DNA from 2 places in the Candidatus Pantoea rara genome. Region 2 is predicted to be linked to the other one. Evidence: predicted binding sites of a transcription regulator. Region 2 holds the regulator's gene; the other holds the start of a gene.
What was found. Region 2 encodes sigma-54, which starts transcription at its own class of promoters, with help from an activator protein. Its sites were predicted from a motif close to GTTGGCACANNTTTCGCTNT; they were not measured.

Region 1 (5,197 bases), 830 kb from region 2:
GGTTCATATCACCTTACCGTCGCTTTACGCAGATTAGCACGTCCTTCATCGCCTCTGACTGCCTGGGCATCCACCGTGTACGCTTAGTCGCTTAACCTCACAACCCACAGGCGTTTTACAACGCTTGTAAGTCACGAGCATTTGAGAGACTCGAACGCATCGTGCTTTTCATTCTTATTACGGAGAATGAAAACGACGCGTCGTTTCAATTTTCAGCTTGTTCCGGATTGTTAAAGAGCAAATATCTCAAACGCGCCACGGCTGCTTACGCAACCAGAACGGTTTTGAGATACTGTATGGAGACACCTTTCACCTGTCACCAAGCAGGTGGCGTCCCCTAGGGGATTCGAACCCCTGTTGCCGCCGTGAAAGGGCGGAGTCCTAACCGCTAGACGAAGGGGACACGATCGTGTCACGACTTCGCAGCCGTCCTGCTCATTACTTTTTATCAGACAATCTGTGTGGACACTGCGCGGGAAGGTATCTTCAGGTAAGGAGGTGATCCAACCGCAGGTTCCCCTACGGTTACCTTGTTACGACTTCACCCCAGTCATGAATCACAAAGTGGTAAGCGCCCTCCCGAAGGTTAAGCTACCTACTTCTTTTGCAACCCACTCCCATGGTGTGACGGGCGGTGTGTACAAGGCCCGGGAACGTATTCACCGTGGCATTCTGATCCACGATTACTAGCGATTCCGACTTCACGGAGTCGAGTTGCAGACTCCGATCCGGACTACGACGCACTTTGTGAGGTCCGCTTGCTCTCGCGAGGTCGCTTCTCTTTGTATGCGCCATTGTAGCACGTGTGTAGCCCTACTCGTAAGGGCCATGATGACTTGACGTCATCCCCACCTTCCTCCGGTTTATCACCGGCAGTCTCCTTTGAGTTCCCGACATTACTCGCTGGCAACAAAGGATAAGGGTTGCGCTCGTTGCGGGACTTAACCCAACATTTCACAACACGAGCTGACGACAGCCATGCAGCACCTGTCTCACGGTTCCCGAAGGCACTAAGGCATCTCTGCCAAATTCCGTGGATGTCAAGAGTAGGTAAGGTTCTTCGCGTTGCATCGAATTAAACCACATGCTCCACCGCTTGTGCGGGCCCCCGTCAATTCATTTGAGTTTTAACCTTGCGGCCGTACTCCCCAGGCGGTCGACTTAACGCGTTAGCTCCGGAAGCCACTCCTCAAGGGAACAACCTCCAAGTCGACATCGTTTACGGCGTGGACTACCAGGGTATCTAATCCTGTTTGCTCCCCACGCTTTCGCACCTGAGCGTCAGTCTTTGTCCAGGGGGCCGCCTTCGCCACCGGTATTCCTCCAGATCTCTACGCATTTCACCGCTACACCTGGAATTCTACCCCCCTCTACAAGACTCAAGCCTGCCAGTTTCAAATGCAGTTCCCAGGTTAAGCCCGGGGATTTCACATCTGACTTAACAGACCGCCTGCGTGCGCTTTACGCCCAGTAATTCCGATTAACGCTTGCACCCTCCGTATTACCGCGGCTGCTGGCACGGAGTTAGCCGGTGCTTCTTCTGCGGGTAACGTCAATCGACGCGGTTATTAACCGCATCGCCTTCCTCCCCGCTGAAAGTACTTTACAACCCGAAGGCCTTCTTCATACACGCGGCATGGCTGCATCAGGCTTGCGCCCATTGTGCAATATTCCCCACTGCTGCCTCCCGTAGGAGTCTGGACCGTGTCTCAGTTCCAGTGTGGCTGGTCATCCTCTCAGACCAGCTAGGGATCGTCGCCTAGGTGGGCCATTACCCCGCCTACTAGCTAATCCCATCTGGGTTCATCCGATAGTGAGAGGCCCGAAGGTCCCCCTCTTTGGTCTTGCGACGTTATGCGGTATTAGCCACCGTTTCCAGTGGTTATCCCCCTCTATCGGGCAGATCCCCAGACATTACTCACCCGTCCGCCACTCGTCACCCAAGGAGCAAGCTCCTCTGTGCTACCGTCCGACTTGCATGTGTTAGGCCTGCCGCCAGCGTTCAATCTGAGCCATGATCAAACTCTTCAATTTAAGTTTGATTTGCTTAAACAAGTTAAGCTGTGCTCATCTGTAAAACGTCATAATGAATTTCATTATGTGTTCACTCGTGAGGCTTGATATTTTTTACGTCCGGAGACGCTGATATCAATCCTGCGAGTGCCCACACAGATTGTCTGATAAATTGTTAAAGAGCAGTGCGAACAGTGCGTTAGCGTCCTGTCGCGAGGTGGCGTATATTACGCTTTCCTCCTGCAGAGTCAACCTCTTTTTCAGAAGTTTTTCTCCGGCGGCCCAGTCTCCTGTGCCTCTCAGCCCGTTTCCCGTTGCCGGTGTTCCGTGTTGATGGAGGCGCATTATAGGGATCCCGCTTCAGAGCACAACCCTTTTTTGGGATCTTTTATCTGAACGGTTATAAATGATCCAGATTGATGAGATCGCCACCGATCCGGGTCAAAATTGCCTTGTCAGCTGGCTATAATCGCATCAGTCTGCAGTGAAAACAGAACAAAGGAGAACATGATGACTTCCGCCCTACGTCCATATAAAGATCTTTTCCCGCAAACTGGTCAGCGCGTTATGGTTGATCCAGGCAGTGTTATTGTTGGTGATGTAATTATGGAGGATGACGTGAGCATCTGGCCGCTGGTTGCGATCAGGGGTGACGTGAATCAGGTCCGGATTGGTGCCCGCACCAATGTACAGGACGGCAGTGTGCTGCACGTTACGCACAAATCTGCCTCCAATCCACAAGGCTTCCCTCTTATTATTGGCGAGGACGTCACGATCGGACATAAAGCGATGCTGCACGGTTGCACCATTGGCGATCGCGTGCTGGTCGGAATGGGATCGATTCTGCTTGATGGTGTAATCGTAGAAGAAGAGGTCATGATTGGTGCCGGAAGTCTGGTACCGCCAGGTAAAAGGCTGGAGAGCGGTTATCTCTATCTGGGTAGTCCGGTGAAGCAGATCAGACCGCTGAATGACAGTGAGAAGGAAGGTTTACTCTATTCCGCTAATAACTATGTCAGCTGGAAAGATGATTATCTGGCTGGAGATAACCAGATCCAGCCCTGAGTATCCACATCATCCTGACGAATAGCCGCTTCGGCCTCATCTTCCAGATCCCAGCGATGGTGCTGAAACAGCGCCATCGCCTCTCCTTCACCAAAGCGTGAAGCCAGCGACTCCATACTGATCGCACAGTTAAGCCGCATGCCGTTAACCAGTACCGGAAAACAGACTGCGTTCAGTTTAGCGTCATACGTTTCCTCATCCGGAAACTGTATCGCCTGATTCATGGCTGCATGGCCTGCTTGAGCTGAGCAATAACAGGGGCAATTTCCGGCATTACACCGTGCCATATATAGAAGGCGTGCGCAGCCTGACCCACCAGCATTCCCAGTCCATCTGCAAGATGATGTGTACCCTGCGCCTGACACCAGAGCAGGAAAGGCGTCAGCCCGCTTTGGTAAAACATGTCGTAACAGCACACATCCGGATGGATGACTTCCGCAGATAAATGAGGCGTTTCTCCATTAATACCGCTTGAAGTGGCATTGATGATCAGATCAAAGTTTTGATCCGCCAGCTGCTCAAAACTACATGCACGGATAGGACCGCTCTCTCCAAACAGAGTCGCAAGCTCTTCTGCCCGCGCAGCCGTACGATTGACCACCGTAAGCGTCACGCCTGCTGAAAGCAGTGGCAGGATGACACCGCGTGCGGCACCGCCCGCTCCTACCAGCAATACATTATCGCCAGCGTTGATCATCTTCAGCCGTTCAAGATCGCTTAACAGGCCAATCCCATCCGTGTTATCACCCAGGATCTGCCCATCACTGAGCCTCTTTACTGTGTTAACCGCGCCGGATAGTGCAGCTCTTTCACTCAGCTGATCGGCAAATTCCCATGCCTGCTGTTTGAAAGGCAACGTCACGTTGGCACCACGACCTCCATGGTCGAAAAAGGCAGAGAGCGCCTGGGGAAAACCATCAACCGGTGCACAAATGCGGCCATAACGATGTTCAATACCCGTCTGCTCAGCAAAAGCCTGATGGATAAGCGGAGATTTACTGTGGCTGATAGGATTACCGAAAACGGCGAATTGATCCATGAATTAACCCTGACGTATAAGTTCGCCGCTGATAACATCGCGGATTTCAGAAGGATTGAGTCGTCCGCCCGTTTTTCCCGACAGAACCGGGAAATGCTCGCCAAACTGCTGTTTCACTTCTTCAGCCGTGCGGCATGGAGGCAGGCCAGTCAGATTTGCACTGGTTGAAACCAGTGGTTTACCGAATGCGCGGCAAAGGGCCTGTACATCAGGATGGTCACTGACGCGAATTGCCAGTGAATCAAATTGTCCGGTCAGCCAGCGAGGCGTTTGCGGTGGAGCGGGAACGACAAAGCTCACCGGGCCTGGCCAGGAGGAAAACATCCGCTCACGCTGAGTCACCGAAAGTTCGCGTGCAGAGATGTAAGGCTCAAGCTGGGTGTAATCAGCCGCAATCAGGATGAGTCCCTTTTCTACCGGACGCTGTTTCAGCGTTAGCAAGGCCATGACGGCAGATTCACTGTCAGGGTCACACCCCAGCCCAAATACGGCTTCAGTAGGATAGGCGATGACCGCCTGACGATTCAGATGCCCTAAGCAGGTCTCAAGTGAATCGGCGATGTGTTGAATTTCCATGGTCTATGAATTCTCTTCAGCGATGGCTTTGCCACAACTCTTACTGGCACAAAAGCGCTTCACGCCCTGCGCGGTCTTTTTTTCCACTAACAGTGGATAGTTACAATAAGGACAGGTTCCGGCAACGGGCGTCAGGTTCACGACAAACTGGCAGGCTGGATAGTGATCGCAGGAGTGAAACGTTTTGCCATAACGGGAACGCCGCTGTACTAAGCGGCCTTCATGGCACTGTGGACAGGCCAGCGAGGTTTCATCAGGTTTGTCGATGGTTTCCGTGTATCCGCATTCCGGATAGAGGCTACATCCAATGAACATGCCAAAACGTCCCTGCCGCAATACTTTATCCGCCCCGCATTCAGGGCAGGCATGACCTTCCAGCACTTTGACCACATGGCCATCCGCCTGACCTTTTAATGGTCGAACGTAGTCGCACGCCGGGTAGTTCGCGCAGCCCAGAAAAGGACCGTGTTTACCGGAACGAATAACCAGTTCTGCCCCGCAAGC
Region 2 (5,197 bases):
TGACCGTCTATCTCAATATTGCAGAGTTTGGCCCGGGCATCTTCGGCGTTGAGGCGGCTTCACAGCGCTACTTCCATAAGCCAGCCAGCCGGCTGACCGCAGCCGATGCTGCGTTGCTGGCGGCAGTACTGCCTAATCCGATTCGTTATCGTGCTGCTGCGCCCTCAGGTTATGTCAGAGAGCGGCAGCAGTGGATACTGCGTCAGATGCGCCAGCTGGGCGGCGAGGGCTTCCTGCAGCGTAATAAGCTCGACTAAGCCTTAATCTTCATCGAAGCCCGCTTCAAATAGCTCAATGACCGCTGCCAGCGCCGGAATTTCCTCCGGGCCGCTGGCTTCAATCTCAATATGCCGGCCTTTGGCTGAGTCGAGCATCAGCAGCGCAATCACGCTGCTGGCTTCGGCTTCCGTGCCCGCTTCATTGCGCAGTAAGACTTCGGCATCAAAGCTCTGCACCAGCTCAAACAACTTCATCGCCGGACGAGCGTGCATGCCCAGCTTATTTTTGATTTCTACGGTTTGTCGGACGGTCATGATTTGCGCTTTTCCAGCGTGCGATGGCGTGACTGAACATTCTTACCGCGCGAACGGAAGTAATCCGCCAGCTGTTCAGCGATATAGACTGAGCGGTGCTTGCCGCCGGTGCAGCCAATCGCCACAGTAAGATAGCTACGGTTATTGGTTTCCAGCATCGGCAGCCAGAGTTCAAGGTAGCTGCGTGTCTGGTAGATAAAGTTATGCACTTCAGTGTGGCGATCAAGGAAGGCCGCCACAGGGCGATCGAGGCCGGTCATCGGGCGTAGTTTCGGATCCCAGTGGGGGTTAGGCAGAAAGCGTACGTCAAACACATAGTCAGCATCAATCGGGATGCCATGTTTAAAGCCAAAGGATTCAAACACCATGGTCAGTTCACGTTCACGCTTGCCGAGCAGGCGGGTACGCAGCATCTCGGCCAGCTCATGCACCGACATCTCTGAGGTATCAATGATCAGATCGGCACGTGAACGCAGCGGCTCAAGCAAATCACTCTCTTCATCAATTGCGCTCTCCAGCGACAGGTTTTTGCTGGAGAGGGGATGCAGACGGCGTGTATCGCTGTAACGACGAATCAGGGTGTTACGATCGGCATCGAGGAACAGCAACTGAGGTGAAAATGTGTCAGGCAGATTATTCAGTGCGGTTTCAAAAATTTCCGGGGATTCAGGCATGTTACGCACGTCAATACTGACCGCTGCCGAAATATTGCGCTCAGCCAGCGAGTTAGCTAACTCAGGCAGCAGCACGACCGGCAGGTTATCAACGCAGTAGAACCCCATATCTTCCAGTGCACGGAGCGCCACTGACTTCCCCGAGCCTGAACGACCGCTAACGATCATCAGCACCATGACCTTCTCTCCCGTTTTAAAACCGGCACGCGGCCGGTAAAGACGCGTTACTGCTCTGTCTGGACTTCCGTAATAATGGCGTAGAGCTCTTCATCACTCTGCGCAGCACGCAGACGACGGCAGACCGTTTTATCTGCCAGACGCTTCGCCACCAGTGACAGGGTGTGCAGGTGTGTTTTGCACTGGTCAGCGGGGACCAGTAAAGCAAACAACAGATCGACCGGCTGGTTATCAACGGCATCAAACGCAATCGGCTGTTCGAGGCTGATAAATACCCCAACCGCGCGCAGCGTATCCTCTTCCAGCTTGCCGTGAGGGATCGCAATCCCATTACCAATACCGGTACTGCCCATGCGTTCGCGGGTCAGGATCGCTTCGAAAAGCGTCTGGTGCGGCAGGTTGAGCTGCTTAGCGGCCAGTTCGCTGATGATTTCCAGCGCACGTTTTTTGCTTTGGCAGTGTACGCCGCTGCGGGTGCAGTCTGGCGAAAGCACTGTGCTCAATTCCAGTGTGAGATCGTTGTTCATTATCGTTTCACTTGCGTGTTCACCAGGCCATTCACCGCCAGCGCGTCTTAACGCCTGAGACAAACGGCGCTTGCTCAGATGACAAAACGGGGCGGATTATCCGCCCCATCCTGTCGGCTCTGCGCGCCATGCGCGCTTCGCGAGCGTGAAGGTTAGTGTTTTTTCAGTTTATCTTTGTGTTTGGTCAGCTGACGGGCAAGCTTATCGATCAGCCCATCAATTGCCGCATACATATCTTCCGCTTCGGATGTGGCGTGCAGCTCGCCACCATTCACGTGGAGTGTTGCGTCCGCCACCTGAGTGACTTTCTCAACCTTCAGAACAATATAGACCTGATTGATATGTTCAAAATAGTGTTCCAGTTTGGCAAATTTACCGTTAACGAATTCACGCAGAGGCGCAGTGATTTCAACGTGTTGCCCGGTCAGGTTCAGCTGCATAGGTCTTCCTTCTCATTTCTTTCAAACCAGCTGCTTACGCTGGTTCGATGGCGGGATGGATAAAGACTCACGATATTTGGCGACGGTACGCCGTGCCACCATAATCCCCTGATCAGATAACATGGAGGTCAGTTTACTGTCGCTCAAGGGTTTGGCTGGATTTTCCGCCGAAATTAATTTCTTCACCAGGGCACGAATCGCCGTGGAGGAGGCTTCGCCGCCACCTTCAGTATTGACGTGACTGGAGAAAAAGTACTTCAGTTCAAAAATGCCACGCGGGCTGTGCAGATACTTTTGCGTGGTCACGCGGGAAATTGTCGACTCGTGCATTTCAACGGCCTGGGCAATATCCGCCAGCACCATCGGACGCATAAATTCTTCACCTTGCTCGAAAAACGCCTGCTGTTGCTCAACAATACAGCGCGTCACCTTCAGCAGCGTATCATTGCGGCTTTCCAGACTCTTAATTAGCCAGCGTGCTTCCTGCAGGTTACTGCGAATGAACTGGCTGTCGCTGTCATTGCGCGTTGCGCCGCTCATTGCCGCATAGTGCTGATTAATCTTGAGGCGCGGCAGGCTGTCGGCGTTGAGTTCAACCGTCCAGCGGCTGCCGACTTTACGCACCAGCACATCGGGAATGACATATTCCGGCTCGCTGGTATTAATCGACTGACCCGGACGCGGATCCAGCGACTGAATCAGCAGCATCGCCTCTTTCAACACATCCTCTTTGAGGCGCGTCACTCGCATCAGACTACGGAAATCGTGATTGGCCAGCAGGTCAAGATGTTCGCTGACGATCAAGCGTGCTTCTGTCAGCATCGGTGTTTCGGGCGCATATTGCGATAGCTGAACCATCAGACAGTCACGCAGATCGCGCGCGCCAACACCAATAGGATCAAAGCGCTGAATGCGTTTAAGCACTGCTTCAACTTCATCCGCTTCAAGATCATCGTTGCCGATACTGTCGAGGATCTCTTCAAGCGAAACGGTGAGATATCCGGTGTCATCGATAGCATCGACGATAGAGGTGGCAATAGCGCGATCGGTGTCACTAAAAGGCGTCAGTCCGACCTGCCACATCAGATAGTCCTGAAGTGACTGCGTGGTTTCACCCTGATAAACCGGTAACTCATCATCCTGATAATCGGTACCAGTGCCGGAAGGCGTGCCCGCGGTGTACATCTCATCCCAGGTAGCATCCAGCGGCAGCTCATCGGGCATCTCTTTCTGCTCAAGCGCTTCGCGTGTATCCAGCGCCTCAGGTTCCGACGATTCCCGGGCGTCGATCTCTTCATGCAGGTCAGTCTGCTCAAGTAGCGGATTGCTTTCGAGTGCAAGCTGTAACTCCTGCTGGAGTTCAAGCGTAGAGAGTTGCAGCAGACGAATCGCCTGCTGCAACTGTGGAGTCATTGCCAGCTGTTGGCTGAACCTGAGTTGTAGACCTTGCTTCATAGACAGGATGGTAGTTCCCAGGTAAACATCGGTATTAAGGACACCTTATCAGAGTCTGAACTCTTCACCCAAATAAACCCGCTTAACCTGCTCATCCGCAAGAATTTCATTGGGCGTGCCATGCGCAATCAGGCGTCCCTGGCTGACGATATAAGCCCGCTCGCAGACCGCTAAGGTTTCACGCACGTTATGGTCGGTAATCAGCACACCGAGGCCGCTGTCACGCAAATGCTCAATGATTTTCTTGATGTCGATAACGGAGATTGGGTCAACACCAGCAAAAGGCTCATCCAGCAGGATAAATTTAGGATTAGCGGCCAGTGCGCGTGCGATCTCAACACGACGTCGCTCACCACCCGAAAGTGCCTGACCCATGCTATCGCGCAGGTGTTCGATGTGAAACTCTTCCATCAGCTCACGGGCGCGATCCTGGCGTTGCTCTTCGGTCAGATCATCACGAATCTGCAGTACTGCCATCAGGTTATCGTAGACGCTGAGGCGACGGAAGATCGATGCCTCCTGCGGCAGATAGCCGATGCCACGACGTGCACGCGCATGCAGCGGCAGGATACTGATATCTTCATCATCAATGACAATGCGGCCAGCGTCACGCGGGACAATGCCCACCACCATGTAAAAGGTGGTGGTCTTACCGGCTCCGTTCGGGCCCAGCAGGCCGACAATCTCACCGGACTTTACCTGCAGACTGACATCTTCTACCACGCGACGGCCTTTATATGCCTTCGCCAGGTTTTCTGCGATTAATGTGGCCATAGCTATCAGTTACTCTTCTTTCCGCTGTTGGACGAACCTTTATCCTGAAGTTGCGACGGCACCAGGACGGTGGTGACGCGCTTGTTCTGGCCCTGGCTGTAAGCCTGCATTTTCTGCTCTTTTACCAGATAAGTAATACGATCGCCTTTGATGTTGCTGTCCTGCTGCTCAATGAAAGCATTACCGGTCAGCTCAACGAAGTCATTAGCCAGTTCGTAGTGCAGTTTTGAGGCATGGCCCTGAACCGGCTTGCCGCTGTCCTGCATCTGATAGAAGGTAGCGGGATTACCGTAAGCATCAACGATGGTTTTCTTGCTATCGCCGCCAGGACGGGTTACCACGACTTTATCTGCCGTGATTTTGATTGAACCCTGCGTCACGATGACATTGCCGGTAAAGGTCGCGACATTGCCCTGCAAATCCAGCGCCTGATTCTGCGAGTCAATATTGACGGGCTTATCCGAGTCACCGGTCAGGGCAAGCGCCGGAACGCTGGTTGCCAGCAATATGCTGGCCAGTAAAAGCTTCAGGCTATTTTTGTTCATTTTGAATTTCATATGAGGTTTTGACCTTCTCGATTAACTCGGCGTTTTTTGTCCGTAAATTGCCGCGCATTT

Region 1: a site for sigma-54 is predicted at 2,230-2,249, ahead of ACR8BF_RS02290 (gamma carbonic anhydrase family protein). Genes of this name have one in related genera too.

The regions. Positions count from the first base shown of each region.
Region 1 covers NZ_CP194942.1:468,237-473,433, reverse strand. The annotation lists rRNA gene ACR8BF_RS02305 (23S ribosomal RNA) at 1-97, opposite strand, end outside; tRNA gene ACR8BF_RS02300 (tRNA-Glu) at 329-403, opposite strand; rRNA gene ACR8BF_RS02295 (16S ribosomal RNA) at 492-2,034, opposite strand; gene ACR8BF_RS02290 (gamma carbonic anhydrase family protein) at 2,524-3,078, shown strand; gene ACR8BF_RS02285 (DUF1488 domain-containing protein) at 3,045-3,302, opposite strand; gene aroE (shikimate dehydrogenase) at 3,299-4,117, opposite strand; gene tsaC (L-threonylcarbamoyladenylate synthase type 1 TsaC) at 4,121-4,693, opposite strand; gene ACR8BF_RS02270 (DNA topoisomerase family protein) at 4,697-5,197, opposite strand, start outside.
Region 2 covers NZ_CP194942.1:3,567,572-3,572,768, reverse strand. The annotation lists gene mtgA (monofunctional biosynthetic peptidoglycan transglycosylase) at 1-257, shown strand, start outside; gene npr (PTS phosphocarrier protein NPr) at 261-533, opposite strand; gene rapZ (RNase adapter RapZ) at 530-1,384, opposite strand; gene ptsN (PTS IIA-like nitrogen regulatory protein PtsN) at 1,432-1,911, opposite strand; gene hpf (ribosome hibernation promoting factor) at 2,064-2,351, opposite strand; gene rpoN (RNA polymerase factor sigma-54) at 2,373-3,806, opposite strand; gene lptB (LPS export ABC transporter ATP-binding protein) at 3,855-4,580, opposite strand; gene lptA (lipopolysaccharide ABC transporter substrate-binding protein LptA) at 4,586-5,137, opposite strand; gene lptC (LPS export ABC transporter periplasmic protein LptC) at 5,112-5,197, opposite strand, start outside.